DNA from 3 places in the Exiguobacterium sp. s102 genome. Region 3 is predicted to be linked to each of the others. Evidence: riboswitches for the same ligand, from Rfam matches in the RefSeq annotation. Region 3 holds a riboswitch; each other region holds the start of a gene.

Region 1 (10,423 bases), on a different contig from region 3:
GCTATTGTTTAAATATGCCGCAATCGGCATCAGAAAACGACTCAACAAATCGAACCACTTACTATTACCAGCCATTTCAATCCCTCCTCTTATTTTTGAGAAAATTTATGTTCCATCATTTCAACTAATCCTGACGTCAAATCAAGCATCGTTTGTGTCGACATCAAATGATCTTCTGCATGCAAAAGCAGTAAAGACAATGTCGTCGGCTCACCGCTCGCTTCTTTTTGGACTTGACCGAAATGAATCTGGTGCGCTTCTTGCAACTGTTCTCGGGCATCTGTTAATAACCGCTCAAATGCCTCAAATGATTCTTCCTTGTACACTTCGATTGCTTCACGAATCGTACTTCGCGCATTTCCACTATGCAAAATCATCATGAATGCTACTTGTTCCATCGTCTGTTCATTTGTTTTCATTTCTTCACCCCATCAACTTAACGGCTTGTTCATAGGCCGCTTTTCCGTCGGCCATTCCGTACGCCATCATATCGATGACTTCGACTGGTTTATCTGTCGCTTGTTGAAATTTTGATAATAAAAAGCGCATTTGTGGACCAATCAATACAACATCTGCTCCATCCATTTCTTTTAAAGCTTGGTCTTGACCGACTGCCCAAATTGTCGCCTCTTCACCAAGTGATTGGGCATGTTCCTGCATCTTAGTGACGAGAATACTCGTCGACATTCCTGAACTACACGCCAACATGATTTTTTTCATTTCAACCATTCCTTCCGCGTTTTGGAATCGCTTACAACTTTGATTATACGGATTTTAACATCCATGTCTATACTTGATTTTTATTTTGTTTATTTTTATTTTTAAAAAGTGTAGTGTTGTAATCGAAAACAACTTGGAGGAGGAACAATCATGGAAGAACTGATTTGTTTTGAGCCGATTTTACAGGAGCGGATATGGGGTGGATGTAAGCTTGGTGCATATGGATTTGATACGTTAGGCAAACAAAACATCGGTGAAGCTTGGACCTTGGCTGATCACCAAAACGGGCAAACCAAGGTGAATGCCGGACGTTTTTCCGGTGATGCACTACGGGATTTATGGTCAAATCACCCTGAAATCTTTGGGATGGACACAACGGAAGCTTTTCCTTTACTCATTAAGTGGATTGACGCTGCGGATGATTTATCCGTTCAAGTCCATCCTGACGATCATGATGCCTGTCGCCTAGAAGGACAGCCTTACGGGAAAAATGAATGCTGGTATATCGTCGATTGTCCGGCAGACGCCACCATTATTTATGGGCATGACTTCAAAACAAAAGCTGATTTGTTGCGCGCTGTCCGTGAAGACGATTTAACTTCCGGCTTAATTGATTTGCCTGTTTCACCCGGCGATTTTTTTTACGTTCCAGCAGGTACTGTTCATGCTTTAACCGAAGGGTGTCTTGTCATCGAAATCCAGCAGAACTCTGATACCACGTACCGGTTGTACGATTACGATCGAATTGACCATTCGACCAACAAACCGCGTCAACTCCACCTTAAAGAAGCACTCGAAGTCATTCAATTTCCTCATTTCCAGTACGAGGAGCCTTATGTACCGACCTCTTTTTGTTCAAGACTACTGACAACCAACGCCTATTTTTTTGTCGAGGAATGGGCCATCCATGACATGATTACGATTGCACCACGAACTTCCTTCCAAGTCATCACTATCATCAGTGGCACGCTGATCATCAACCAATTGCGTTATACCGCCGGAGACACGGTTCTGATTCCGGCAAAAGTAACTTGTACCGTTTCTGGAAAGGGGAAACTTCTATTGACTGGTCCAAATCCAACACCGAAACAACGACTTCACATCGGAATTGATCTTGGTGGGACTCACACGCGTGTTGCCGCAATCAATCAGCACCATGTCGTAAAACAATATCGATTTTTGACAGAGGCGGCTGCTGGCCCGGACTATACAATTAAACATTTAAGACAAGCCATCCAAAAGCTACTTGAAGAATTTGAAGTCGAACGAATTGGTATCGCAGCGCCTGGTCCGCTTGATGCAGCAACGGGTCGGCTATTGTCACCTCCAAACCTGCCGGGTTGGGACGATGTAAATTTAGTTCGCCCGTTAGAAGAGTTCTTCAACATCCCGGTTTCCCTTGAAAATGATGCAAATGCCGCCGCGCTCGGCGAAGCATTGTTCGGGGCAGGACAAGACTATACATCCATCTATTACATGACAGTCAGTACAGGAATCGGTGGTGGATATGTCTATCAAAAGACGTTGATTCGAGGCGCACACGGATATGCTGGTGAAATCGGAAATACGATCATCGATGCTTCTGGACCGGAACATCACGTCTTGAACAAAGGCTCACTCGAAGGATTAGCAAGCGGTACGGCTCTTCAGACGCGGGCTGATTCATTAAATGAATCTTCTATTGCACAACTTCTTGGCAATACACAGGAAAGGCTTCGTTTCGTAAATCATTTAGCAACAGGCGTAGCGAACATCATTCACACACTTGATCCGGAAGCCGTCATCATCGGTGGCGGTGTTACGGCTTCCGCCGATTTATTTTGGGAAGAGCTCTTACAAGCCGTCAATGCCCGTCTCTACCCGACGTTACGTCAAAAAACAATCATTCGCTTAGCTGCATTGGAAGGAAATGCCGGTGTCATCGGTGCTGCCCATTTAAATCGGATGAACGCCGAATAACTTCATTGTTCCTTTTGAACAGACTTTACTACTTTTTTTAAAAACAGACTTGAAACTTTTTTCTGAAATATGATAAGGTTTTCTTATTAAAAGAATATGACTATTCTATCGATGAGGTAGAGGCGCGGTCTTAATGAGTATTTGATCTGAGGATGACAACGAGGACGATCAAGGAAAGGTAATGCTGCCGAAGTATCGTCAAGTGTCTGACTTGATGGTACTGGTCGAATTGGGAAATACCCGTTCGATTGCCATACGTGTTTTGTATGGAGCGCTCCAATTCGGCTAAGAAAGACGCATCCAGCAAGGGTGTCGGCTTTGTTGCCGGTGCCCTTGCTTTTTTATATGCAATGGGTCTCATCTTCTAAAAAAAGAGGAGGAACCACACAATGGTCAATTATTCAGATTCAATCGTTGCGCTCATTCCAGCTGTCATTGCAATCGCACTTGCAATCGTGACGCGCAAAGTCGTTATTTCACTTGGTGTCGGTATTTTGATTGGTGCTTTATTGCTGCATAGCTTTAATCCAATCGATACGGTCGTCTATCTCGGCAAAAACATCTTTAGTCTATTTTGGGCGGATGGGGCGTTAAATGAATGGAACGTCTTATTACTCATCTTCTTACTATTACTCGGTGTTCTATCGACGCTTATCCAAACATCGGGCGGTGCACATGCCTTCGGTGAATGGGCAACAACACACGTCAAGACAGCGCGCGGCGCTCGCCTCGCAGCATTTGGTTTAGGTATTTTAATCTTCATCGATGATTACTTCAACAGTCTTGCTGTCGGGAATGTCAGTCGTCCGTTAACGGACCGTCGTGGCGTCTCGCGTGCAAAACTTGCTTATATTATTGACTCGACGGCTGCTCCAGTCTGTGTCATCAGCCCGCTTTCAAGTTGGGGAGCGTTCATCATCTCAATCATCGCGGGTATCTTGACGACACATTCGATTACGGAGTATTCCGCATTCAGTGCTTTCATGATGATCGTGCCACTCAACTTCTATGCGATTTTCGCTCTATTGCTGACGCTTTACATCGCGTACACAGGGATTGCGGTCGGACCGATGCGGACGCATGAACTTCGTGCATTAAAAGGTGAACTTTTCGACGCAAGTAAAGGAACACCGATGGGGATGGCAGAGGAAGTCAAAGAACACGAAGGTGGAAAAGTACGTGACCTCGTCGTTCCGATTATCGTTCTCGTCATTGCAACGGTTTCCGCATTACTCTTTACCGGTGCTCAGGCACTCGCTGCTGACAATCGTGCATTTACGTTGATTGGTGCATTTGAAGCGACAGACGTAACACGTTCACTCGTTGCTGGTGTCGTCATCAGTTTAGTCGTTGCTTTCCTGATGTTGATTGGTCGGAAAATCCCGGCGCGCGAATACGGACACAGCATCTGGGCTGGGATGAAATCCATGTGGCCTGCTGTCGTCATCTTATTATTCGCTTGGACAATCATCGCTGTTATCGGTGACATGAAAACAGGTGAGTACTTAGCAAGCTTCGTCAGTAAGTCGATTTCTGCTTCGTACCTCCCCTTCTTATTGTTCTTGATTGCAAGCTTAATGGCATTCTCGACAGGTACAAGTTGGGGAACATTCGGTATCATGCTGCCGATCGGTGCTGACCTCATCATGGCGGTCGAACCGAATCTCTTACTTCCGACGCTCGCTGCCGTTCTTGCCGGATCCGTCTTCGGAGACCACTGTTCACCAATTTCCGATACGACGATTCTCAGTTCGACAGGTGCCGGTTCGCATCATATCGATCACGTCACGACACAACTTCCGTATGCGTTGGTTGGTGCAGCGACATCGGCAGTCGGCTACCTTGTGCTCGGTTTAACCGATTCATCAATCATCGGCTTCATCGGTGCACTTATCGCCTTCTTACTCGCACTCGTCGTCCTGAATGTCGTCTCGAAACGCGGCAAAGTACCAACTGAACTTCGCGCTGAATAATAAAAAAATAACGCTCAGCTTAGCCGAGACGAGAAAAAAAGAAGGGATTGCCATCTACCGTGATGTGCAATCCCTTTTTTAAGTTGTAGACAACATGGTATGGAGAAATAAAAAGCGTCTTTTTTTCGTTGCTTTCCTCGGGCGAGGCGCAAGCCGTTGCTCCTTGATCCTCACGGACAACGAGCAGGGTCTTGCCTGCCTCTGAAAGTGCGTTAAAAACGCACTTTTCCCCGTAGGAGTCAACGAAACGTGATGCTTTTTAGGTAATACCGTGAGAGAAATACAGGAAAGCACGAACGAATTGCAATTCGATATCGCATGTTCACGCTTCATAAGCGTTTGTCTACACGCTGAAGCGATCATTCTTACACCATCAAGGCACACACTTCATTTGCAAACGCAACTGGATCTTCGATTGGCAAGCCTTCCATGAGCAACGCTTGTTGGTACATTAATTTCGTATAGCGTTCAAATTTCGTACGGTCTTCTTTAAAGGCCGTTTCAATGGCTTGGAAGACGTCATGCGACGTGTTCAACTCTAAAATTTTCACGGCTGAAACATCTTGGTTGTTCGGCATCGATTTAAGAATTTTCTCCATTTCAATCGAAACGGCACCATCCGTCGCGAAGCAGACCGGATGTGATTTTAAGCGTGAAGAAGCTTTGACTTCTTTGACTTGCCCAGCAAGCACTTCTTGCATCGCTGTAAACATCTCGACTTGTGTTTCGGTCGTTTCTGCTTGATCCGCTTGCTCGATGCCAAGATCACTGCTCGTAACCGATTTAAATTCTTTTCCTTCATAGTTGAGCAACATTTGAATCGCGAACTCATCGATTTCTTCCGTAAAGTACAGAATGTCGAACCCTTTGTCTTTGACAAGCTCCGACTGTGGCAACTTATCTAAACGGTCCGTACTTTCCCCTGAAGCATAGTAAATGTATTTTTGATCTTCCGGCATCGCCGCGACGTATTCAGCGAGCGTGACCAGCTTCTTCTCTTTTGCCGAGTGGAACAGGACAAGATCTTTGACCGTCTCTTTATGCATGCCGTAATCATTGTAGATTCCAAACTTCAATTGACGACCAAAGGCTTGATAAAAGGCTTCATACTTCTCGCGATCGTCACGAAGCAGTCCTTCAAGTTGCGTCTTAATCTTACTTTGAATGTTTTTTGCAATCAATTTGAGTTGGCGGTCGTGCTGCAACAACTCACGTGAAATATTGAGTGACAAGTCTTCCGAGTCGACCATCCCTTTGACGAAGCTAAAGTGGTCCGGCAAGAGGTCACTGCATTTTTCCATGATCAAGACGCCGTTCGCATACAGTTCAAGCCCTTTCTCGAACTCTTTCGAATAATAGTCGAAGGACGGTTGCTCCGGAATGAATAAAATCGATTGATAACGGACGGCACCATCTGCACTGATATGGATGTGCTTGACTGGTGTATCAAATCCATATCGTTTTTCTTGATAGAAGTTCGTGTAATCCTCGTCCGTCAACTCCCGTTTATTTTTCCGCCAAATCGGCACCATGCTGTTGATTGTCTTGACGACCTTCACTTCTTCCATCTCGTCCGATCCTTCAATCGGTTGACGTTCCGTCTCTTCCATCTCAATCGGATAGCGGATGAAGTCGGAATACTTTTTGACGATCGTCCGCAAACGATGTGTATCTAAATACTCATCATAATTTTCATCTTCTTCGTTCGCTTTGATGTGCAGCGTGATTTCCGTCCCGACTGTAGCTTTTTCGACTTCTTCAATCGTATAACCGTCGACACCGTGCGACTCCCACTTGTACGCTGTTTCGCTACCGAATGGTTTCGTGATGACCGTGACCACATCCGCGACCATGAATGCCGAATAAAAGCCGACACCGAACTGTCCGATGATGTCGTGTCCGTCTTGCGCGGCATTCTCCGCCTTAAAGGCAAGTGACCCACTCTTCGCGATTGTTCCGAGATTCGCTTCGAGCTCGTCTTTCGTCATCCCGATTCCCGTATCACGAATGACGAGCTGTCGTGTCGTTTGGTTTGGTTCAATCGTAATCTTATAGGCATCCTTTTCGAATGTCAGTGTCTCGTCCGTCAATGCTTTGTAATAAATCTTGTCTATCGCGTCACTAGCGTTCGAAATCAACTCACGTAAAAAGATTTCCTTATGTGTGTAGATGGAATGAATCATCATTTCGAGTAAACGTTTCGACTCTGCCTTGAACTGTTTCGTTTCCATTTCCGATGCCCCCTAGTTCTTTTTTAGCACTCTAACAATAAGAGTGCTAATACAAATCTATTATTACGGATTGGAAAAATAGTGTCAATCCCCTTCTTCAAGTCGGCTGCGGATATATTTTCCGATTTTACATAAGCTTTCCGCCGACCCGTATGTGCCATGACTGACACCATGGCAGTCCGGCCGATTCCCGAGTCCGATGAACTGCTCACTCGGTTTAAAGTGAAGACCGATGATTGGAACGGAAAATTGTTCCGAAGACCCGAGTTCGAAGACGGCATCCGGATACCCCGGGACCGGCTCGGGCGCTTGCCATGTAGCCGTCTGATCGATTGTCCGGTAACGTTCCGTATGTTCCCGTCCGAGGAGAATGATGCCGCGTAACGAAAAGAGACGAATCAATTTCAAAAGGAACGTCTGACCAAATACGGTTTCTTCCAGTTCATGTCGCTGAGCAATCGTTCCCATGTACCGTTTCGTCGGAAAGGGAAAGAAGTCCGTATGGATGACCGGCTCTCCGGTTCCGTAAAAAGAAGCTTCGAATCCATTCAGAAAACCTTCCAATTTTCCTCCCCCCTCCCGTCCGAACCACGATTTATAAATGTCCGGCTGTTTGAAATAACGATTATAGGAATCAATCATTTGATTAAATCGTTGGTCCGTCCGGTACTCCGTAAGCGGCGCATCGACTTCTCTTAGGACGAATGGTCCTGTCGTCTCATAGCGTAACGTGCCATCCCGGTTCAAAAACTGGCCTGCCGACGGATTCGTCGCAATCGTAAGCCAGCTACGCTCGCTTACGTCACCAAACCATAAGACCGGTGTCGTCCGGTCAATCAACTCATCCTTAAATACATCTTTCTCTAACTCGATTTGGTACAGAATCGCTTCATCGAGTAATTTTTTTGCATATTCACGTTGTTCGGATGTCAGCGTTCTCATTCCTTTCCTGTCGGGTTTTCACTTTTCATCTGTTCCCGTTCTCATGGATTGCTAGACAGTTCAGTAGGTTTATCCTCCAAAGTCAAGGGAATGATTCATAAGGTGAACAACATTCGGAGCAAGAGTACTTAGAAGGAGGAAATTACACATGGGTCGATTAGAGAATAAAGTAGCAGTTATTACAGGTTCAGCTACAGGAATTGGTCAAGCAACGGCACTCGTCTTTGCCGAACAAGGGGCGAAAGTCGTCTGTGCTGACGTCAATCTTGAAAAAGCACAGGAGACGGTCGAAAAAATCAAACAGGCTGGTGGACAAGCGGAAGCGATTCACGTCGACGTCACGCAAGTCGATAGTGTCGAACAGCTCGCGACACAGCTGAAAGACACGTACGGAACGATTGACGTTCTGTTCAACAATGCCGGGATTGATCAGCAAGGCGGAAAAGTCCATGAATATCCGATTGAACTGTTTGACCAAATCATCGCGGTCGACTTACGTGGTACATTCTTGACGAGTAAATTCTTGATTCCTTTAATGCTTGAGAAGGGCGGATCGATCATCAATACGTCATCGATGTCAGGTCGCGCTGCCGACTTAAACCGCTCAGGTTACAACGCAGCAAAAGGTGGAATCACGAACTTTACACGGGCGATGGCAATCGATTATGCGCGTGAGGGCATTCGTGTCAACTCGCTCTCACCAGGTACGATCGAAACACCACTCATCGACACGCTCGTCGGTGGAAAAGACGAAGACCAAGGAAAACAATTCCGTGATGCCAATGCATGGATCACACCAATGGGTCGTCTCGGGAAACCACGTGAGATGGCAACGGTTGCCCTCTTCCTCGCTTCCGACGACAGCTCTTACGTGACAGGTGAAGACATCACAGCAGACGGCGGGATCATGGCCTACACATGGCCTGGCGAGATGTTGATTGATGATAAATGGAAGACGGATGCTGAATAACGATCCATTTGACGCATGAAACATCGCAACATCTAAATAAAGAGGAGGACGATTTCGAATCGTCCTCCTCTTTTTCGTATGTCCTTCGACTTATTAAATCAACAATCTGCGCCTTTTGACCACAGTCCTTTGACGCATCCTCTTAAAAACGGACCATTTGATTCTAAGAAATACCGCGATTTTAAATTTTCTCCTCGCTTGTTTATCTCTCGGATAGCTTTTTTTCGGGGAATACTCTAGTGAATGTAAATCAAGGAGGAATCAGCATGACGCAACAACAACAAATCGAATCACTGCAACACTGCCTGCAAATTCCGAGTGTCAATCCGCTCGACGGGGAACGAGACGTCGCGACTTTTGTCTATGACTACTTGACCACTCACGAAATCGAAACCGAATGGATTGAGGTCGCGCCAAAACGAATCTGTCTCGTCGCGACCCTTCCGGCAAGCGAGGTAGCCACCGAACCAAAAACAATCGGTTTCTCGGGTCATCTTGATACCGTACCTGTCCAAACGACCGGTTGGACAAAACAACCTTTTGGTGGTGAAATCAGCGACGGACGGATTTACGGTCGCGGGGCATCCGATATGAAGTCTGGTGTGATGGCAATGGTCAATGCGATGATTGAGTTAAAGGACTGTGCGGACCGCCCGAATCATCTCAAACTACTTATTACATCTGATGAAGAAAATGGTATGACAGGCGCGAAGTATTTGACGGAACGTGGTGACGCCGACGATTTAGATGCGCTGTTGATCACGGAGCCGACAAGCGGAATGATTGGGTATGCTCAAAAAGGTGTCGTCGGAATCGAAGTGACGTGCGTCGGTAAAGGGGCTCATAGTTCCGCGCCGCAACTCGGAAAAAATGCCATCGATGATCTGTATCGTGTCATTCAGGAAGTGAAGTCGGACCGTTTCACGATCACCGACAATCGCCACCCGCAACTCGGTCCTGTCGTCGCCTCGATCACGTCGATCCAAGGCGGAGAAGGTCCGAATGTCATCCCGAGTAACGCTTCCTTTTACATGGACATCCGGACGATTCCCGGATTCGGACGCCTCGAGATTTTAGAAGCTTTTGCGCAGATCGAACAACGGCTGCGTAAGGAAGATCCGACGTTCGCGATGACCCTGCGTGTCATCAAAGAGATTCCTTCATGTGAGACGGATGCGAATGCACCGTTCCTCGAAACGGTTGCACGACACATGGAAACCATCACGGGTCATCCGGCGCGGCGCGTTGCGATTCCGGGTGGGACGGACGGAGCCATGTTCAGCCAAGCCAACCGGACCTTCCCGATTGCCGTCGCTTCGTTCCACGACTTCCGTTTCGCCCATCAAGTCGATGAATCGATTCCCTTGTCGGAGTATTTCCAGACGATTGCGTTATGTAAGCAACTCGCACTTGAACCCCTAGCCTGAACGAAAAAAACCGCTCAAGCCTTCTCTTTCGAAGACTCGAGCGGTTTTTACGTATAGACTCCGATACTCGCAAGCGCTTGTCCGAGATAACTCTGATCACTTTGCAACGCTATTGTCTGTTGACCCTTCCATCCGATTTCAATCGTGACGTGACCGAGACGATGATAGGTCAACGTCATGTGAAAATCTGCTTGCGTATAG
Region 2 (10,423 bases), on a different contig from region 3:
GCACTGTTCCGACGATCGTATTCGACGTGGACGTCCGTGATTCGGTCTGAATACTTTTCTAAGAAAGTCGCAGCAAGTCCTGCATCTGCAAAGAAAATTTTTGATTCATCCGATCCGAAAGCTGTCGCCCCTTCAATCGTCAAGCCCGCTAAATCGCCATTGACGTAAAGTTTGACCGGTGTCTGTTTTTTAGCATCTTTAATGAATTTCGCAATTTCGTAAGCATCAGTTAGTAACATGTGAATCCTCCTGTGAGTAGAGCGTCTCTAACGTGTAGAGTCCCGCCGATTTTTGAATGAGTGCTTCGGCTGCTTTAATCGCACCTGAAGCAAATACTTTTTTTGATAATGCCGTGTGCTTGATTTCAATCAATTCATCGACCCCGGCGAACAACACTTCATGTTCACCGAAAATTGTTCCACCACGCATCGAGTGCATGCCGATCTCAGACGCTTGGCGTTTTTCCCGTGTCGATTCACGTTCATAGACCGGCTGGACGTCACGGAGTTCTTGAATCGTCCGCAATAAGAGTTCTGCCGTCCCGCTTGGTGCATCGACCTTTTGATTGTGGTGCTTTTCTAATAGTTCGATATCGAACGAACTGGCGAGTGGTACGAGCACCTGTAACAATTGCTGCATCATCGCGATCCCGAACGACATGTTGTACGACTGAAAAATTGGAATTTCAGTCGAAGCGTCTTTTATCGTTTGTAACTCCGCTTCCGAAAATCCGGTCGTCGCGATGACGAGCGGTGTTTTCGTTTTGAGGCCATACGCCAGTAAATCCGGCAACAAGCTCGGGTGAGAGAAATCGATGATGGCATCGACTTCTTCTGTTAGCTCGGACACCGTTTGATACGAAGGAATTTTCTCCGCTGACTTCGTCTGATCGATAACGGCGACAACTTCAGCGGGTGCCAATTCCTCGACATAATGCCCTGTCGCACCATATCCATGAATGGCAAGCTTCATCGAACCACTCCTTTATAAGCACGCATCGTCTCGAGTAAGTGTGCATGCCCGGCTTCGGATTGGCGAACGAGCGGCAAGCGTGGTGCACCGACTGCAAACCCGACTTCTTCGAGTGCTGCTTTAACAGGAATCGGGTTGACGTCACTAAAGATGGCTGCGATGACAGGCATTAAATCACTTTGAATGCGTCGTGCCGTCACTAAGTCGTTTGCGAGCACGGCTTCAGCAAGCGCTTGTGTTTCTGCCGGGTACGGGTTCGACAGGACCGAGATGACACCTTGTGCTCCCCATGCCATGTACGGCAGGATTTGATCGTCGTTGCCACAGAAGACTGCAAAACCTTCGGGGAGTGCCGTCATCAATTCACCCATGAAACTGACATCCCCGCTCGCTTCTTTGAATGCTTGAATGTTCGGATGCTCCGCGAGTGTTACAGCTGTCTCAACTGCAATCGCGACACCCGTCCGTGAAGGTACGTTGTATAACATGATGGGTAATTCGACAGCATCCGCGACTGCGGTAAAGTGAGCAATCAAACCGGCTTGTGACGTTTTATTGTAATACGGTGTCACGAGCATCGCTGCATCCGCTCCGAGCCGCTGAGCCGTTTTCGTTTTTTCAATCGTCTGTGCCGTATTGTTCGTTCCCGTACCGGCAATGACCGGAACACGACCTGCCGTGACACGGACTGCTGTCTCAAGTAACGTTTCGAACTCTTCGCTCGAAAGCGTCGATCCTTCACCTGTCGTCCCGGCGACGACGAGCGCTTGGATATTGGCTGCAAGTTGCTGTTCAATCAACTGTTCAAAAACGACTAAGTCGAGTTCACCTGCTGAATTGAACGGTGTCGCTAGTGCTGTTCCTGCTCCTTTGAACATGTTAAATTCCTCCTTAGTATGATTAAGAATGGATGCCGTTTTCTAAAGCATGACGCGCGACCTGGACTGCATTTGACGCCGCGCCTTTTCGAATGTTATCCGCGACACACCACAGATGGAATGTGTTCGCGAGCGTTTGATCTTGACGAATCCGCCCGACGTACACTTCGTCCGTCCCGCTTGCATCAAGCGGCATCGGGTACTGATTTCGCGAAACATCATCAACCAGTACGACGCCTGGCGCGTCAGCAAGTGCTGTGCGAATCGCTTCGACCGTCGTCTCGTTTGAAAACGTCACGTTGATTGCAACCGAATGCGAATTTGTGACGGGAACACGGACACACGTCGCACTGACCGGTAAGTTCGGTTGGTTAAAAATCTTCCGTGTCTCGTCAATCATTTTTTGCTCTTCTTTCGTGTACCCGTCTTCTAAGAAGACATCGATATGCGGCAAGATATTATCATGGATCGGGTGCGGATAGTTGACCGGTTCTTCACCGCGGCTGCCTCGCGCCAAGTCCTCAATTCCTTTTTGACCGGAACCGGAGACTGCTTGATACGTCGTATACGTGATTCGTTCAAAACCTAAGTGTTTGAGTGGTGCCAGGGCAACGACGGATTGAATCGTCGAGCAGTTCGGATTAGCGATCAGTCGGTCGGTGCTGCTGACCGCTTCCGGATTGACTTCTGGTACGACGAGCGGAATCGTCTCTTGCATCCGGAAAGCACTTGAATTATCGACGACAAGTGTTCCGTGTTCTGCCAGCAAGGGGGCATACTGTTCACTGATTGCTCCACCGGCTGCGAATAATGCGACGTCGATCCCGTGATGGATGATGTCTTCCGATAAAGCTGTAATCGTCACGTCCGTTCCATTAAACGAAACGACTTTTCCTGCTGATCGTTCTGAAGCATACGCCGACAGTTGACCGACTGGAAAATCGAGTTCCTTCAAGACTTGTAACATCTTTTGTCCGACGGCGCCTGTCGCACCGATGACTGCTACGTGGTACATGTTCATTCCTCCTTACAGGCTAAACGCGTTCGCGATCGCCGCGACCGTTCGTTCGATATCTGCTTGTGCGATTGTATACGAGATACTGATTTCTGATGTCGTGACTTGATAAAACGTGATGTTCTCGGCACGGAACGTCGCAAATAATTTTGATGCGACGCCCGTTGCGTCACGCATTCCGATTCCGACGACCGATAACTTGGCATGCTCGTTATGACGATCGACTTTAACGGTCGGAAAACGATCGATGATATCTTTCAGTGCCTCTTCGAGAAACTCTTCTTCATCGAGTGGACAAGAGAACGAGAGGAACACGTCACTATCAAAGGTCGTTTGACTGATCATGTCGATATTGACATGGCGATTCGATAACAATTCAAAAATGTCGGCGACTGCTGAATTGGTTTGTGGAACGTGTTTGATTGAAACCGTCAAAACATTTTTCGTTACACTGACGCTCGTGACTGCTTTTTGTTCCATCGTTTCTGTTGCCTCCATGATCCAAGTCCCTCTTTCCGATTCAAGTGTTTTCCCAACAAAGATATGCACGCCGTATTTTTTCCCGAGTTCGACGCTGCGCATCTCCATTACCTTCGACCCCAGTGCACTCATTTCCATCATTTCATCATATGAAATTTGTGGAATCGGCTGTGCCGCTTGATGAATCCGCGGATCCGCCGTATAGACACCGTCGACATCCGTATAGATTTCACAGCGCTTATCAAGGACGGCCGCTAAGGCGACAGCCGTTGTGTCTGATCCACCACGACCGAGTGTTGTAACATCCCCAAGCTCGTTGACACCTTGGAATCCGGCGACGATGACGACATCATAGGTTTCGAGTTTCTTTCGTAACAAGTCCCCGTCAATTTGTTTAATCTTACTTTTTGTATGAACCCCCATCGTGCTGATTCCTGCCTGCGCACCTGTTTGTGATAAGGCTTTTACTCCGACGGAATTTAAGGCGATGCTGAGTAACGAAATCGTTTGTTCTTCGCCGATTGCGAGCAATCGATCGAGTTCACGTCGTTCAGGACGATCCGTGATTGCTTGCGCTTGTGCGATGAGCGAGTCTGTCATCTTCCCCATCGCAGAGACGACGACCACTAATTTTTCACCTTGTTCTGTCCGATTTTTTAAATAATTCGCAATTGACTGAATCTGTTCGACAGTCGCGACCGAGCTACCACCAAATTTAAGTACAGTTGTCACAATCCTATCTCCTTTGTCCCGAAACAGAAAAAAACGACGGGCCGGTAGGAGCGTTCCTACGGCCCGTCGTTATCACGATCGGACAAACGAAGACAAAGTCTTTCGTTCTTTTACGTAAGATAGCGCTCCGAAACATCGGTTTCGGCAGTACAACGGATCTTAACCGTTGTACCAGCAAATGAGAAGAAGCATCTTTCTCATTCACTTCGGCGGATTTCCCCTTTCACATCACTCAGCATGCTCGCTTCAATAAATGATGTTACTGATGTCATCCGCGCCTCTATCTGTCGGTTGTTAGTTACAGTTATAGCAAACATTTTTTGTTAAATCCAGTCATTTGCTAAAATTTTTTCATTTTTCCGTTAATCCGTGAGTTTTTTCTTCGCTTGATCGAGTTGTACAGAAACAGCAGCAAAACCTGTCCCGCCGTAACTTCCTCTTCTTGCTACTGCTTGCACCGGGTCGAGGAGCGGATAAACATCTTCCGCGATGACGGAGTGGAACGTTTGATACGTTTCAAGCGTTAAATCTTTTAAGAAACAATTCGTCTGAACACAATGGAGGACCGCTTTTCCGACGATTTCATGCGCTTCCCGGAAAGGAACACCTTTTGTGACGAGATAATCTGCTAGTTCCGTCGCATTCGAGAAGTCTTGCATTGTCGCCTTCTTGAGCGCTTCTGTCTTAAACGTTGCTGATTCGAGCATTCCCGTAAAGATTTGAACGGATTGTAAAACGGTATCTGCCGTATCGAAGACACCTTCTTTATCTTCTTGCATGTCTTTATTGTAAGCGAGCGGTAATGCTTTCATCGTCGTCAGGAACCCCATCAGGTTTCCATAGACACGCCCTGTTTTTCCGCGAATCAATTCAGCGAAGTCCGGGTTTTTCTTTTGTGGCATCATGCTCGAACCCGTTGAAAATGCATCTGACAATTCGATGAATGAAAATTCTTGCGACGCCCAGATGATGATTTCTTCACAAAAGCGTGAGAGGTGCATCATGACCGTCGAAGCAATCCCGAGGTATTCAATGACGAAGTCACGGTCCGATACAGCATCGAGGCTGTTCGGATAGACGTGCTCAAATCCGAGCAGTTCCGCTGACTTGAAACGGTCAATCGGGAATGTCGTCCCGGCGAGTGCCCCAGCACCGAGCGGCGAAATCCGAATCCGTTTCAAATTATCTGTCAGACGATCTACGTCACGGTCGAACATCCAAAAATACGCGAGTAGATGGTGTGCAAGTGAAATCGGTTGTGCCCGCTGTAAGTGGGTATACCCCGGCATGACGGTTTCGATGTGTACATCCGCCTGTTCCGTGATCACCGTCTGTAAGTTGCGGAGGCTTTCGATTAAATCAAGCACATGTTGTTCCATCCACAAATGTAAATCCGTCGCAACCTGGTCGTTCCGACTTCTCGCTGTATGCAACTTCCCTGCGACCGGTCCGATTTGTTCCGTCAGCAACCGTTCGAGATTCATGTGGATGTCTTCGTCAGCAAGCGAATAGACATGTGTTCCAATCGAAGCTTGTAACGTCTTGAGACCCGCTTCGATTTTTTTCCATTCCGTCTCTTCTAGGATACCTTGTTGATACAACATATTGGCATGGGCGAGACTTCCTTCTAAATCAACTGCCGCAAGCTTTTGGTCGAATGAAATCGATGCCCCAAACGCTTCAGCCTGAGCGGAAGCCCCTTCTGTAAACCGTCCGCCCCAAAGTTTCGTCATTTTGTCACGCCTTCCTGCCGATGAACACTTGCGTGTGTCGCAATCGCAAGACCGTGCAATTTAATGAATCCTTTCGCTGCTTCATGATCGAACGCATCTTCTTTCGTATACGTCGCAAGCTTCTCGTCATAAAGTGACACCGGTGACTGACGTCCTGTGACCGTCGCATTCCCTTTGTAGAGTTTGACCCGTACTTCGCCCGTGACGTCTTGTTGCGTCGCTTTTAAGAATGCTTTCAGACCTTTCGTTAACGGTGCGTGGAACAAACCGTTGTAGATTGTTTCTGCATATTGTTGACTTAAAATCGGTTTGAAGTGAGCGACGTCTTTCGTCAATGTGATGGTCTCGAGTGCGGCATGGGCTTTTAGCAAGACCGTTGCTCCCGGGCATTCATACACTTCCCGCGATTTGATTCCGACGAGACGGTTCTCGACGTGGTCAATCCGTCCGACACCATGTGCTCCGGCGATGATGTTGAGTTCTGTAATCAACTTCGCCAGTGGGTAGACTGTTCCGTTGATTGAAGTCGGAACACCCGCTTCAAAACCGATAATGACTTCTTCTGCTTGATCCGGTGCTTCTTCCGGTGCGACCGTCAGTGCATAAGCATCTTGCGGCGGTTCTGTCCAAGGGTTTTCAAGGACACCACATTCGTTACTCCGTCCCCAAAGGTTCATATCGATTGAATATGGGCTGTCGAGATTGATTGGAATCGGGACATTGTTGTCTTTTGCATAAGCGATTTCCTCTTCACGTGACCATTTCCATTCCCGTACAGGGGCGATGACTTCCAGTGAAGGATCGAGTGCTGCGACCGAAACTTCAAACCGGACTTGGTCATTTCCTTTTCCTGTACAACCATGTGCAACGGCCGTTGCGCCATGTTGATGCGCAACTTCGACGAGCTTTTCAGCAATCAGCGGGCGAGACAGTGCCGAAATCAGTGGATACGCGCCTTCGTAGTGGGCGCCGTATTGAAGTGCTGGTAAGACGAATTCATTTGCGAATTCTTCTTTGACATCAAGAACAATCGATTCGACGGCTCCGACGAGCAACGCTTTTTCTTTGATGACAGTCAAATCTTTTCCTTCGCCGACGTCCATACATAAAGCGACGACATCATAATCCTTACTCAACCATTTGATTGCCACCGATGTATCAAGTCCCCCAGAATACGCTAAAATTAATTTTTGTTTCGTCATTATTAATTCCTCCCTGATTTCGAATTCATCTGTCTGTATAAAAATTCATTATTAATTATATATATACATAGACTTTCAAAAAAAGAAACCCTTTTTACAGGATTTCTTTAAAATTTCTCAATTAAACTTTCTTTTCCATCGTTCGGTGTGGGATGCCGGCATCATCAAATTCGTCGGACATGATGTTGTATCCTAAGCCTTGATAAAAAGGAATCGCTTGAACTTGAGCACCAAGCGTCAAGATGCTCCGACCCTCTCGTCTCGCCACGCGTTCCATTGCTCGCATCAGCTCACCGCCGTAGCCTTTCCCACGTGTCGCAGCTAGCGTCGCAACACGTTCGACCTTCATCCGTTGATCGTCGTAGGGACGTGTCCGTCCTGTCGCGACAGGGCGATTTTGTTCGTCAAGGACAAGCAAGTGAATCGCTGTTTCGTCATGGGTATCATATTCAAGATTACGAGGAACCCCTTGTTCTTCGACGAAGACCCGTTCGCGAATCATTCGGACTGCTTGGTGCTGCTCTGCTGTTTTTACTTGAATCACTGTCATGTTACTTGTTCCTCCTTCAATCGTTCTATGTAAGCAACTGCATCCTCATGCGTGTTGAACATCGCCTGTGCGACGTGCTCGCTACCACCACCACGTCCATTGAACGTCTTCAAATGGACTTTGGCAAATTTCCCAAGGTGGACCGGACTTGATCCTTGCATCAATAATTTTTTAGCTGATTCGTTCCAAATGAGTCCGAGACGTCCTGCTTCCGCAATCGCTTTGACTAGTCTTTCAGAGAATGGCAATGCCTCGTCAGCATGGTTTACGAAAATCCAATCCTCCGTCGACGCCAGTAGTTTATTGAGTTCCGTACGGACATGTGCGGCTTGAACTGTTTCAATCATCCGATTCAAGCGAACGACATCTTGTTTTAATTCTTCGACGGCTTGCGGCAGCTGCTCTTTTTTAGCCGATAACAATTGAGCGGTTTCACGCAAGGCACGTCTTTCCTTCGTTAACAACTCAAATGCGCGCCCTTTCGCGACGTACATCAGTCGAATATTCCCCCGAACCCGCTCCTGCCCTGTCAAGATAATCAATTCTAAATCAGCTGTCGATTCGAGGTGTGTTCCTCCACAGGCGCTATAGTCCAGTTCACCGATTTGGACGACACGAATCTTTCCTGTCACTTGGGGTGTTTTACGTAAAGGCAGTGCGAGTGCCGCCGCCTCGTCGTACTCGTTCGCCGTAATCGGTAACGCCGATGTAATGACGTGGCGCAATCTTTTTTCAAGACGCGCTTGCAAGGCATCATTCCATTCACCTGCTTCAATATCTAGTGTCGATTCTTCAGAGCCCGTCCGAAAACTTAATGTCTTGATATTGAACTCGTCCTGCAAAATCGCTGAGATTACGTGTTGCGCCGTATGTTGTGCCGCATGATCCGTCCGAACGGCGTCATCGATGACGCCCGTAACAGTACCTTCGATTTTTTGATCAACTTGATGCCACACGATACCGGCTTTAAGTTGAACGTCACGAACCTTCAAATCGTTTAATGTCCCTCGATCCGCCGGCTGTCCGCCACTCTCCGGATAAAAATAACTTTCTTCTAAAGCAACCCAGTATCCGTGTTCTTCTTTAACATCCGTCACGCGTGTCACGAACTTTCGGACCGCAGGATAAATTTGCTCCAGTCGCATGTCTACCCCACCTTTCTCAATCTATTCATTTGCTATTATGCCATATTTCGCCTAGTATCGTTTGTCGACTTGTCTATTTCCTAGTACACTAGATGAAAGACTATCGACCGCGAAGGGACGAAATGCCGTGATTCAGCACATCAATAAAAATTCACCACTCCCCATCTACTATCAAATTGAAGCTGCATTAAAACAACAAATCGAAGGCGGGGTGTTGCAACCCGGCGATTTAATTCCTTCTGAACGCGAATTTGCTGAAGCCCATCAAATTAGCCGGATGACCGTCCGCCAAGCCATCACGAATCTTGTCAACGCCGGCTATTTGATTCGTCAAAAAGGACGCGGCACATTCGTTGCGAATAAAAAAATCGTCATGCAATTATCTGGACTGACAAGCTTTTCGGAAGAAATGGAACATTTAGGGCTCGAACCTGCAAGCGAATTGTTGTCGTATCAGATGATTGCTGCCGAAATGACGATTGCCAATAAACTCGGAATTCGTGAAGGCGCGACCGTGTATGAATTGAAGCGACTCCGGATCGCTGATGAACAAGCGCTTGCGCTCGAGACCGTCTATATTCCGGAACAGTTGTTACCTGGATTGAATCAGGATGTTGCGACGGCGTCACTCTATGCTTTTGCTGAAGCAAGCGGACTCAACCTCGGTCGTGCAAGCCAGACGTTCGAATCACGCCTCGCGACAAAAGAAGAAGCGCAACATCTCGGACTGACGACAGCTGCGCCCGTCTTGTCGGTTGAACAATTGACTTTCCTCGCGACGGATCAACCGTTCGAGTATGTCATTTCTGCTTATCGGGGCGATCGCTATACGTTTACTGTTGAAATGGAACGCCGCCGCTAATGTTTAATATCACAAAAAGACCCTGCCGCAAAAGCCGGCAGGGTCTTTCAGCGTGTAGACAAAGTGATATCTGAAAATAAAAGTGTCTTTTTTCGTTGCTTTCCTCGGGCGAGGCGCAAGCCGTTACTCCTTGGCCCTCACGGCCAACGAGCAGGGTCTTGCCTGCCTCTGAAAGTGCGTTAAAAACGCACTTTTTCCCGTAGGAGTCAACGAAACATGACGCTTTTTAGGTAATACCGTGACGGAAGGCCGGGCATGAAGACGGTTTAGAGCGCCGCGATTCGTCTCGAATCGCTTAGAACCGCGAAAAGCAATCGGTCGCGACCCTGCAGCTTTGCTGTAGCGGCGCGGAAGATTGCCGCTTTGAAGACGAGGCGAGACAGGGAAGCGCGAACTGTTGCTTCTCGATATCACATTTTTACGTTTCATAAGAGTTTGCCTACAGTTTAAAAGACCCTGCCGCAAAAGCCGGCAGGGTCTTTTAAATCGTTATCGAGAATCAAACTTACACTTATTGAATCGTCGAATCGGTTTCTGTCGTTTGGTCCGTTTCCGCCGGTAACTCTGTTTCCTCTTTAATCGGCGCAACTTCTTGCCCCTGCATGGCTTGCGCTAAATTATTTTTGACGAGTTCTAATTGATTCGGATCCAGATGGTACTCCCATTTCCCACTGATTCCGATATAGCCTTCTCCAGCAAGCTGGTATTCCGTCGTATTTTGTAAAGCTGTCGTGTAGTCCGCGAGGCGCGTGTAGTCATTTGGACCTAAGTTTGTCTCAACATTATCTCCGACTGCGTTCAAAATATCACGGTATGCACCGAGTGAGCGGAAGCTTGCGGCTTCTTTTGCAACG
Region 3 (10,423 bases):
CAGTTTGTGCTATCATGACGTGACCAAGTGTCGCCCCGTTATCGAGTGTCTGTCCTGTTTTTGCCGTCCAGTCAGTGAGTTTTCCAGCGCCAGGACTAGCAATCGTAATCATCTTACCGTCGATTTTGGCATTTTCTGTTTTGACGTAACTTGTTGCTTGATCGTAGTAATAATAACCGATCGCACCACCACCAATTAAAACGACGAGCGTTAAAATATTGATGATTAATAATTTCTTCATGTTCATGAGTAAGTTGCATCCTTTCTGTTACTAGCTGATCGCCCCAGTGCGGTCTCATAAAAAAGACTCCTCTGGGGAGGAGTAGTTAATACAGTTAATTATATGGGTGCATAACAAACAAACAACCAACAATTTCCGACGAAATGTTGGAAAAGTCTTTGTTAACGGATACAATACGTAAAAAGGAGCTGAATTTTAAATGAATCAGTCGTGCGATCCACGTCCTAAACGTTCACGTGAACGTATTACGACAGAGCTATTTCATTTACTTGAACACCATTCCTTTTCGACGATCACCGTCAAAATGTTGACGGATGGTGCTGAGGTCAATCGTTCGACCTTCTATGCGCACTATAAAGATAAATACGATTTGCTGGATCAAATCGTTGAGGAGCACATGACGTTGCTCGCAGAAGCGATTCGGATTACAGGAAAACAATCGGCCGAGCCTCCGACAGTCGAACGCGTCAGTCGTTACTTTGCACGTTTGTTCATCCACATTGAGCAAAACGAGCGCTTTTACCGGACGATGCTGCTCCAAGGAACAGTCAAGACGTTCATCTCCCGTTTCTTGGATACGTTAAAAGAAAACTACCGTCTTGCTTTCCGGGAGACGACAAGTGTCTCTGTTCCGGTGGATCGGGATTTATTACTGAACTACGTCATTGGTGGTCAACTCGGGCTCTTGATGTCGTGGTTACGAAATGATCGTCCGTATTCCTCCGAGTATATGGCAAATCAGCTCAGTCAGATGATCGTCTTCGGAACAGTTGAAAGTATTGGTTTTCCTCAGACAGGCCTTGGGACTGTCTAAAAAATGAACTAAAAAGTGCCATTCCGATGTGAGGGAATGGCACTTTTGGTGCTAGTCGGATATAACGTTAGATTACGCTTGACGGAATTCCAGCTGTTTCGTATAAATCGTACTTTGGTTACGTCCGTGCTCTTTTGAAGCATAGAGTGCTTTATCCGCTTGTTGCAATGCTTCGAGTGATGTATGGGATCCACCCGAATGGGCAATTCCTAACGAAATCGTAATCTTCAAATCAGGTACATGTGCAGTCGGGAACAGGTTACGGGCGACTGTCGTCCGCGCTAATTCAGAGATTTTTTTCGCATCCTTCAATGATGTGTTCGGTAAAATGATCAAAAATTCTTCTCCGCCGTACCGACCGACTAAATCATCCGGACGTACAATAGAGGCAAGTGTCGTTCCGAGTTGCCGCAACACATCGTCGCCCGCATCATGACCATATGTATCGTTAACGTGTTTGAAGAAATCGATATCGATCAGGATAAGTGAATATCCATCGTCATCCGATCCGACGAGTGATAGGGAGTCGTCCAGACGTCGGCGATTAGCGAGACCCGTCAAGGCGTCGGTCATCGCAAGTTTTTGCTGGTACTGGATATTTTCAAAATGTCGTCGCAGTTCGGCTAATAAGCGATAGGTGACGAGGCCGGCTAATAAATTAAAGAAAATGTACGTAACCGATACTTTGAAAAACGTTTCCCAACTGTTTGTCAGTGCATAGATAGCTGGTAACGAATAGAGAATACCGATTCCGATCATTAATTCAAAAGTCAGCAATGTATTACGTAAAAATCTGCGTGCTATGCCAATTGTCAAAATGAATAAAATCATGATGACGGAAGCGAGAATCGCTCCTTCGATTTGATCAGCAGGTGTAATTAAAAAACGCGTTCCGATAATCATGACTCCCGTGATGAAGGCACTAGGCAATCCGCCAAATAATGTGGCAATCGCGACAGGAATGATACGTAAGTCAATCCGGGCAATATCAATTTGAATGCTGTTGAACATGAGGAGTACAGCAATTGCACCAGCTACACAACCTAAAATAAGGCGTGATTCAAGCTTTGATTTTGGTGTAATTCTTGGTTGATTTCGAAAAGGTAAAAATAAAAGCGTGATCGTCGTGAATAAGAGACAAAAATTTATGATGAAGTTATTCATAATAGACAACAAATCCTCCCAACTCCCCCTGCAGTATACTTCCAATTATATACTTTGAGTATACTCGTTCTACTAACGGTATAGGAGGTCTGAATGTTTAGAATAAAAAAAGAAAAACAGAATAAAACCTCTGTCCTTCTCTTGATTTTTAATTTATTAATTGGATGAGACGACTTCTTCATCCATTGTCGCGAGGATTTTATCAAATACATGGATCATCACGTTCAGTTCCTCTTCAGACAAAGTGCCGAATCGCTCCTGAAGATATTTGCGACGGACGACTTCGAGATTCCGAAAAGCGGCCTCTCCCTCGTCAGTCAAGGCAAGGACGATTGAACGACGATCTTCCGTCGAACGTGTCCGTGTCACAAAACCGGTCTTATAAAGTTTATCTGTCAAAGCGGTGACCTGACTTGTCGCAAGTTCGAACTGTTCCGCGAGTAATGTCGGACGCTGGGGGCCGTTTTCAGATAAGCTACGTAAGATGAAGAATTCACTTCGCGTGGCAGTACCTTCAAACAGTTGATTCAACTCACGGCGCAACGTCCGGAGAATCACGCGCATTTGTTCTTCTAATCGATATGTCAATTGGTCATGTTGTTCTTGTCCCATCTGAGCAACATCCTTTCTGTACTACCTTCTACCATTTAGTGTACTAAAAATATCGGAATTTTACTATGAGCACGGTAGGATTCAAAAATATAAATTGACAAACAAGAAACATATTATGTACTATGTCGAAGTAATGAATTAGTAAATCAACTTAATTAGTTCTCACTCAACCAGTGGGATGGAGGTTGCGATTCTTATGAGTCGGGTTACGGATGTCGTCAAGCGGCAGATGAAATAGCTCAAAAGGAAGAATTGCCGAAATCGTAGACTACTTTGAAAGTCAGCGATTGGGATTAGATCAAACAGGTCTAATACTGTCATGAACCGTTTGCGGTTTATGGGGAGCTATCTTTCACGACGGTAGAATGAGACGCATCATCGATATGTTGCGTTCTCATCTTCCTCTTGGAAGGTGAGGGCGCTTTTTTACGCCCTCTCAAAAATTATAAAAAGAGAGAAGCGACAGACATGAACAATTTACAACAGCAACAACACCCCCTTGATTCCACAGCAGAAGGGCTACAACGAGGGCTTCAAGCCCGGCATATGTCGATGATTGCAATTGGCGGAGCGATTGGGACCGGTTTATTCATCGCGTCAGGTGCCTCTGTTGCAGCGGCAGGACCGGGTGGTGCGTTACTTTCTTATACAATCGTCGGATTGATGGTCTACTTCTTGATGACGAGCCTTGGGGAGATGGCCGCCTATATGCCGGTCGCAGGATCATTCTCGACGTACGGGACGAAGTTCGTCGACCCTTCATTCGGGTTCGCCTTAGGATGGAACTACTGGTACAACTGGGCCGTCACGATTGCCGTCGAGCTCGTCGCAGCACAAATCGTCATGCATTACTGGTTCCCGAACATTCCGGGCGTCTATTTTAGCGCGCTGTTTTTACTTTTAATGATTGGATTAAATTATTTTTCGGTCAAAGGATTCGGTGAAGCCGAGTACTGGTTTGCGATGATTAAAGTCGTCACGGTCATCGTGTTTCTTGGTGTAGGAGTCGCGATGATTTTTGGTATCTTTACTTCGGAGCCACCAGCAGGGTTCAAAAACTTTGGCTTAGGTGATGCACCGTTTGTCGGAGGGATTCCAGCTGTCATCGGTATCATTCTTGTCGCAGGTTTTAGCTTTCAAGGGACGGAGCTCATCGGAATCGCAGCAGGCGAGTCGGAAGATCCTGAAAAAAATGTCCCGAAAGCAGTTAAACAGGTGTTTTGGCGCATTTTATTATTTTATGTATTTGCGATCTTCGTCATCGGAATGTTGATTCCATACACAAGTCCGAGCCTTGTCTCAAATGATATTACGGATGTTGCCGTCAGTCCGTTCACACTCGTCTTCGAAAAAGCAGGACTCGTGTTTGCAGCAGCATTGATGAATGCGGTCATCTTGACGTCCGTCTTGTCTGCCGGGAACTCCGGGATGTATGCTTCAACCCGGATGCTCTACACACTGGCACGACAAGGTGATGCACCGAAACTATTTGCGAAAGTCTCAAAAAACGGTGTGCCGCGGAATGCGTTACTCGCGACAGGGGCGATTGGTGCGCTTTGTTTCTTGACGTCGATGTTCGGTGGACAAGTTTATCTTTGGTTACTGAATGCTTCCGGAATGACAGGATTTATCGCGTGGCTCGGGATCGCGATCAGCCATTACCGTTTCCGAAAAGGTTTCGTCGCCCAAGGGCATGCGTTACGTGACTTACCGTACGTTGCACCGGCGTTCCCGTTTGGTCCGCTATTCGCATTTGGCCTGTGTTTCCTCGTTATCGTTGGGCAAAACTATGCCGCGTTCCTCGCTGATCAAATCGACTGGGTTGGGATTGCAGCAACGTATATCGGAATTCCGTTATTCTTGGTCTTCTGGCTCGGACATAAAGTCAAACACCGGACATCGGTTGTCCGGTATGATGAGATGGAGTTTCCGAAACATCCGAAAAAATAATAGTATAAGCTAAAGGACCCTCTCGCTTACGAGAGGTCAGACTATAAGCAAAGTGTTATCGGGAATCGGGAGATCAAGCGTCTTTTTTCGTTGCTTTCCTCGGGCGAGGCGCAAGCCGTTGCTCCTTGATCCTAACGGACAATGAGCAGGGTCTTGCCTGCCTCTGACAGTGCGTTGAAAACGCACTTTTCCCTTAGGAGTCAACGAAACATGACGCTTTTTAGGTAGTATCGTGACGGATTGTCTCTCGTTATCGCATGTTTACGCTTATTAATAGTTTGTCTACACACCAAAACCCTCTCACTTGCGAGAGGGTTTTTTGTGTATAAAAGAACCGAGTGGTTTTCCGAAAGATTTTTTTAGTTTCTTTCCATGATATGTCCCTGCAAGTATGTCAATCCGTAATTGGATTATTTCTTTTTAATAATTTTATTTTTATCTAAAAATATTGTTTCAATAAAGTAAGAATAAGGAATAAATTCTTTACAGTAAACCTACTAAAACGATTGAGATGGAGGAAGTGTGAAATGAGTACATATGAATTGATTTTGACACTGGGTTCGGCCGCGTTCTTCATGGCGCTCGTTGCTTATGTGTCCTATCGCATGACACGAGGAAAGGAACAGGGAGTTGACGAATATTTTTTGGCAGGACGTGGACTAAGCGGAATCTTTATTGCCGGTTCCTTGCTTCTGACCAACCTTTCGGCAGAACAACTGATTGGTTTGAACGGTCAGTCGTTCATGGGGAATATGTCGAGCATGGCGTGGGAAGTCACGGCAGGGTTTGCTGCCATCATCATGGCGATCTACCTGTTGCCTAAGTTTTTGGGGATGGGGATTTCGACGTTACCTGAATTTTTAAGTCAGCGCTATGATGAAACGGTCCGGCGGATGACGGTGCTCTTATTCTTACTTGGCTACATGTGCGTGACGATTCCATCGATGCTTTACTCCGGCGGGATTGCCGTCTTACAACTGTTTAACGTACCGGAGTTATTTGGATTGAGTTATACGCAGTCGCTGTGGCTCGTCATTTGGGTTGTCGGGATCATCGGGGCCCTCTATGCAATTTTCGGAGGACTACGGGCTGTCGCCGTCTCCGATACATTAAATGGAGTCGGCCTTGTCATCATCGGTTTCCTCGTTCCGATTCTTGGTTTTTTTGCACTCGGGGACGGAAACATGGTCGACGGGATGAAGCGTCTCGCAACGACACACCCTGAAAAATTGAATGCGATTGGGTCGTCAACCGACGCCGTTCCGTTCTTTTCGATTTTTACAGGGATTTTGTTTGCGAATCTCTTCTATTGGTCACTCAATCAATATGTGATTCAGCGCGTGCTTGGAGCAAAGGACTTAAAAGAGGGACAAAAGGGTGTCTTGATGACAGGCTTCCTGAAACTACTCGTCCCGGTGTTCATGTTGATTCCGGGTGTGATTGCGTACCATTTGTATGGAGATAATCTAGCGAGTGGAGATTTGGCCTATCCGAAATTAATCACGGAGTTGCTCCCTGTCTCATTGATGGGATTTTTCTTGGCCGTCTTGCTGGGAGCAGTCTTTAGTTCATTCAACTCACTCTTAAATAGTATCGCGACGTTGTTCGTACTCGACATTTATCGTCCGGTCTTTGCGAAAGAAGCGACCGATCGGCAGTTGATCCGTGTCAGTAAAATCTTCGGAACGATCGTTGCCTTGATTTCATTTGTCGTCGCTCCATTCTTAATGTATGCACCAGACGGTCTTTGGACGTTGATTCGTCAGTTCACAGGATTTTTCAACATTCCGATTCTCGTCATCGTCATGATGGGAATGCTCGTGCGGACGATTCCACCGATTGCTGCCAAAATCGTCATCGTTTTTCATGTCATTGCCTATTACTTCTTTGTTTTTGGACTCAGACAGTTGTTCGGAATCGATCACGGAATCAGCTTTATCCATGGCTATGGTATTTTATTGGTGATCGAAGTGCTGTTCATGTGGTTCATGGGAAAATATCGTCCTGTTATGCAGGTGAATCGTCGTCGACCGGTACGTACGACGGGGATGACGCCGTGGAAATATGCGATGCCTGTCTCGGTCTTACTCGTGTCGAGTATCATCTTGATGTATGTCCTCTTCTCGAAAATAGGACTCGCCTATCCGGATGGTATCGTTTCAGGCTGGTTCTGGCCAATCACGCTTGTCTTGCTTGTCGGGACGGTCTTCCTCTGGCGCTTTGCCTTGAAGTCGTGGCATGCGCGGTATACGACTTATCTCGAGGAAGAGTACAAACGAGCGGAATAAGTTCACAGTTGACGGCTCAAATCGATTAAGATTAAAGAAAAACGGAGGCGAGCATCGTGAACTACTGGTACCACTTTAAACGGGCATTCATCCCGATTGCGATTTTATTGATTACATTAGCGATTTATCAAATGATTTATCGTATGAACAACATTTGGTATTCGCTCGGCGGGTTGATTTTAGTTTTTGCAGCGATTTATTTTGTCATGCGACGCCTGAAGGCAAATCCAGAAGATTGAGTGAGCAAGATAGTAGGGGCATGCTTTAAAAAGCAGTAGACTAGAGAGATAGAAAGAGGAGGGGAAGATAGATGGCAAAAGCAATATTTGCAGGTGGTTGTTTCTGGTGTATGGTCAAACCGTTTCATAAGTATGATGGTGTCGACCAGGTGATTTCCGGCTACACCGGTGGTCATACAGAAAACCCGACCTATAAAGAAGTTTGTTCTGAGACGACGGGACATCTCGAAGCAGTCGAGGTGACGTATGATCCGTCTGTCATCACATATGAAGAATTACTTGAAGTATTTTGGCGTCAAATTGATCCAACGGACGGTGGCGGTCAGTTTAATGACCGAGGTCAATCGTACGAACCCGCTATTTTTTATGTTGATGAAGCGCAAAAGCAAGCGGCGGAACAATCAAAGGCAGCTCTTGATGCTTCTGGTCGTTTTTCAAAACCGGTTGCCGTCGACATCCGTCCGGCAGCACCATTTTGGCCAGCGGAAGAATACCATCAGGACTACTACAAAAAGAATCCGTTCCGCTATCAAATGTATAGTGTCGGATCGGGTCGTGCCAAGTTCGTCAAAGAAGCTTGGAAAGATCACGGTAAGGAACAGGAATTGAAACAACGCTTAACACCCATCCAGTATAAAGTGACACAGGAGAGCGGGACAGAACCGGCCTTCCGAAATGAATACTGGGATGAAGAACGTCCGGGGCTGTATGTCGATATCGTCGATGGAACGCCACTCTTCACGTCAAAAGACAAGTTCAACTCAAGTTGTGGATGGCCGAGTTTCGCGAAGCCGATCGCAGAAGACAAGATGGAAGTAAATCTTGATACGACGCACGGCATGACGCGGACAGAAGTTCGTTCAGCTGATGCCGATAGTCACCTCGGTCATATCTTTGATGATGGTCCAAAAGAGCTCGGTGGTCTGCGTTACTGCATCAATTCCGCTGCTCTTCGATTTATTCCGGTAGAAGAGCTTGACTCTGCCGGATATGGGGAATATAAAAAACACTTCGAGTAAGTCAAATCGTAAGGCAGCAAAACGAATTCGTTTTGGCTGCCTTTTTTAGAATCGAAAGGAGGTCATGTTTTGTTTACAGCAGTTTATGATGACATTCGACAGATGACGATTGCCAAAGTATTGGATTTTTATGATGATAAAGTGCGAGGACTCGATGAAACGGCTCGACGGAAAAAGTATGACAAGATGAGCCAAAGTCCGTTTCTGTTTTTCCGCGGCAGTTCCCATCTGTTTTACTATGATTTGACCCGTATTCCATTAGGGTTCGACACACCGGTTGAGACACCGACATGGATTCAAGGCGATCTCCACTTTGAGAACTTCGGTGTTCATGGAAATGCGAAGGGTGAAATCATTTATGACGTTAATGACTTTGATGAAGGGTATCTCGGATCCTATCTTTACGATGTCATCCGGATGGCCGTTTCGGTCCGTCTATTTGCAGACGAGGTCGCTTATGATGCGGAACCGGCAATTAAAGCCTACATTGAAAACTACTTACACGACCTTCATGAATACGCGAATGGTAAAAATCCGAGTGACATCTGTTTTACGGTCAAGAATACGAAAGGACCGATTCGAAAATTAATTAAAAAAGCTGAAAAGAAGAAAGCAGACTTGCTTGGTGAACGAACTACTGTGATTGATGGACACCGGAAGTTTCTTGATCTACCGGATATGAAGCGTGTCGAAAAAGAGACGTACGCAGCAATCGAAGCGATCTGGCCGGATTACATTGCATCAGTCGATGAGAACGATCGAAGAGACGACGCGTTTTATACGATCAAGGACATCGTCCACAAACTGGATAGCGGAACCGCCTCGATTGGTCTGGAACGCTATTACATTTTGATCAATGGGGAAGGGAAGGAAGAGCCGGACGTCATCCTTGAGATGAAACAAGCACAAACGGCTGTGCCGTCCTTATTCGTTCCTGTTTACCGCGAAGATGTCGAGACCGTCCATCAAGGATTACGGGTCATCGCGTCTCAAAAAGCGATGCAAGCGCATGAAGATCCTCACCTTGGATACGTGACGATGCATCAAAAGGAGTATTACATTCGAGAGCGCTCTCCGTACAAAAAGAAATTAAAAGCAAAGCATATTAAAAGCCAGGATGATCTTGAAAATGTATTAGCTCTTCAAGGTCGGATTACGGCGAAAATCCATGCGCGAGCCGATATGGATGCAGGAATTAAGGCGACGGTTCTCACTCATCATGCGGATGTCGCGATTATCGAAGCAATCGGACAGTCAGAGCAAGTTTTCCTTCAGCAAATTCAACGCTGGTCAAACGCCTATGCGGAAAGAACGAAGCTAGACTTCCTCGTGTTTTTGAACTGGATGACGAACCGATAAGAAAATGGTCTTTTGGGAATCGGAAAAAGGCAGGAAACACCGAATTGAACTTCGGCGTCTCCTGCCTTTTTTAGGCTAATTTCTTAATTTAAGAGGGAACTGAACTTTTTACACGAACAGCGTCAAACTCACGTTTGATGCTTTCATTGGCTTTTGCTTCTTCTTCAGCCGACCAACCGAGTTCGCTACGCATGAGAGCGAGTACGCCGTCCGCATATTTCTCGGCATTTGGATAATCGAAGAAGACGGCGGACGCACGGCGATTCAAGAAATCACCGGGTTGCATGACGAGCTCGGCTTCGAGTCCGTAAAGCAGTGCACCGAACCAGTGAAGTGGTAACTGGTAACGTTCCGCTTCACTGCCACGTGAACGAATGAGTTCATACACCCGTTCGACGTTCGTTCCGTAGCGTTGGATGAGCCATGTCGTCTCGTCTGGCGAGAGACCGAGGGCTTCTCCTTTCGGTTGTTGCTCTTTCAAGTAGCGGGCAAATCCTTTACTACCATCTTTATGTCCGCCGCCAAGTAAGATATGACGCGTCCGTGATTCAAGATAAATCCGGTCTTCTTCTTTTTTGAATTGTTCGGCGACCATATTGATGATGCGTTCCGCCATTTTCCGGTAACCGGTTAGTTTACCACCAGCAATCGACATCAAGCCGGATTTCGAAATAAAGATTTCATCCTTACGAGACAGTTCACTCGGATCTTTGCCATCTTCATGAATCAATGGACGG

The links. A riboswitch is a leader RNA that binds a small molecule or an ion and turns the genes downstream of it on or off. The one in region 3 is predicted to bind lysine.
Region 1: linked by a shared signal. The riboswitch ahead of KNQ02_RS10690 (Na+/H+ antiporter NhaC family protein) and the one ahead of KNQ02_RS13300 (amino acid permease) in region 3 are both predicted to bind lysine.
Region 2: linked by a shared signal. The riboswitch ahead of KNQ02_RS11935 (aspartate kinase) and the one ahead of KNQ02_RS13300 (amino acid permease) in region 3 are both predicted to bind lysine.

Annotation. Positions count from the first base shown of each region.
Region 1 covers NZ_JACSML010000003.1:182,611-193,033, forward strand. The annotation lists gene celB (PTS cellobiose transporter subunit IIC) at 1-75, opposite strand, end outside; gene KNQ02_RS10675 (PTS sugar transporter subunit IIA) at 90-419, opposite strand; gene KNQ02_RS10680 (PTS sugar transporter subunit IIB) at 424-720, opposite strand; gene manA (mannose-6-phosphate isomerase, class I) at 871-2,679, shown strand; lysine riboswitch at 2,789-2,964, shown strand; gene KNQ02_RS10690 (Na+/H+ antiporter NhaC family protein) at 3,069-4,652, shown strand; gene htpG (molecular chaperone HtpG) at 5,018-6,883, opposite strand; gene KNQ02_RS10700 (hypothetical protein) at 6,968-7,825, opposite strand; gene KNQ02_RS10705 (SDR family oxidoreductase) at 7,974-8,795, shown strand; gene KNQ02_RS10710 (ArgE/DapE family deacylase) at 9,062-10,222, shown strand; gene KNQ02_RS10715 (hypothetical protein) at 10,270-10,423, opposite strand, start outside.
Region 2 covers NZ_JACSML010000004.1:172,324-182,746, forward strand. The annotation lists gene dapD (2,3,4,5-tetrahydropyridine-2,6-dicarboxylate N-acetyltransferase) at 1-239, opposite strand, end outside; gene dapB (4-hydroxy-tetrahydrodipicolinate reductase) at 226-972, opposite strand; gene dapA (4-hydroxy-tetrahydrodipicolinate synthase) at 969-1,850, opposite strand; gene KNQ02_RS11930 (aspartate-semialdehyde dehydrogenase) at 1,873-2,865, opposite strand; gene KNQ02_RS11935 (aspartate kinase) at 2,878-4,077, opposite strand; lysine riboswitch at 4,190-4,368, opposite strand; gene argH (argininosuccinate lyase) at 4,440-5,810, opposite strand; gene KNQ02_RS11945 (argininosuccinate synthase) at 5,807-7,012, opposite strand; gene KNQ02_RS11950 (GNAT family N-acetyltransferase) at 7,134-7,562, opposite strand; gene KNQ02_RS11955 (alanine--tRNA ligase-related protein) at 7,559-8,707, opposite strand; gene phnF (phosphonate metabolism transcriptional regulator PhnF) at 8,835-9,569, shown strand; gene KNQ02_RS11965 (LCP family protein) at 10,081-10,423, opposite strand, start outside.
Region 3 covers NZ_JACSML010000006.1:82,044-92,466, reverse strand. The annotation lists gene KNQ02_RS13320 (HlyD family secretion protein) at 1-247, opposite strand, end outside; gene KNQ02_RS13315 (TetR/AcrR family transcriptional regulator) at 441-1,055, shown strand; gene KNQ02_RS13310 (GGDEF domain-containing protein) at 1,128-2,219, opposite strand; gene KNQ02_RS13305 (MarR family winged helix-turn-helix transcriptional regulator) at 2,376-2,831, opposite strand; lysine riboswitch at 3,003-3,187, shown strand; gene KNQ02_RS13300 (amino acid permease) at 3,300-4,781, shown strand; gene KNQ02_RS13295 (solute:sodium symporter family transporter) at 5,309-7,069, shown strand; gene KNQ02_RS13290 (hypothetical protein) at 7,126-7,308, shown strand; gene msrA (peptide-methionine (S)-S-oxide reductase MsrA) at 7,380-8,327, shown strand; gene KNQ02_RS13280 (DUF2252 domain-containing protein) at 8,397-9,686, shown strand; gene KNQ02_RS13275 (glycerol-3-phosphate dehydrogenase/oxidase) at 9,775-10,423, opposite strand, start outside.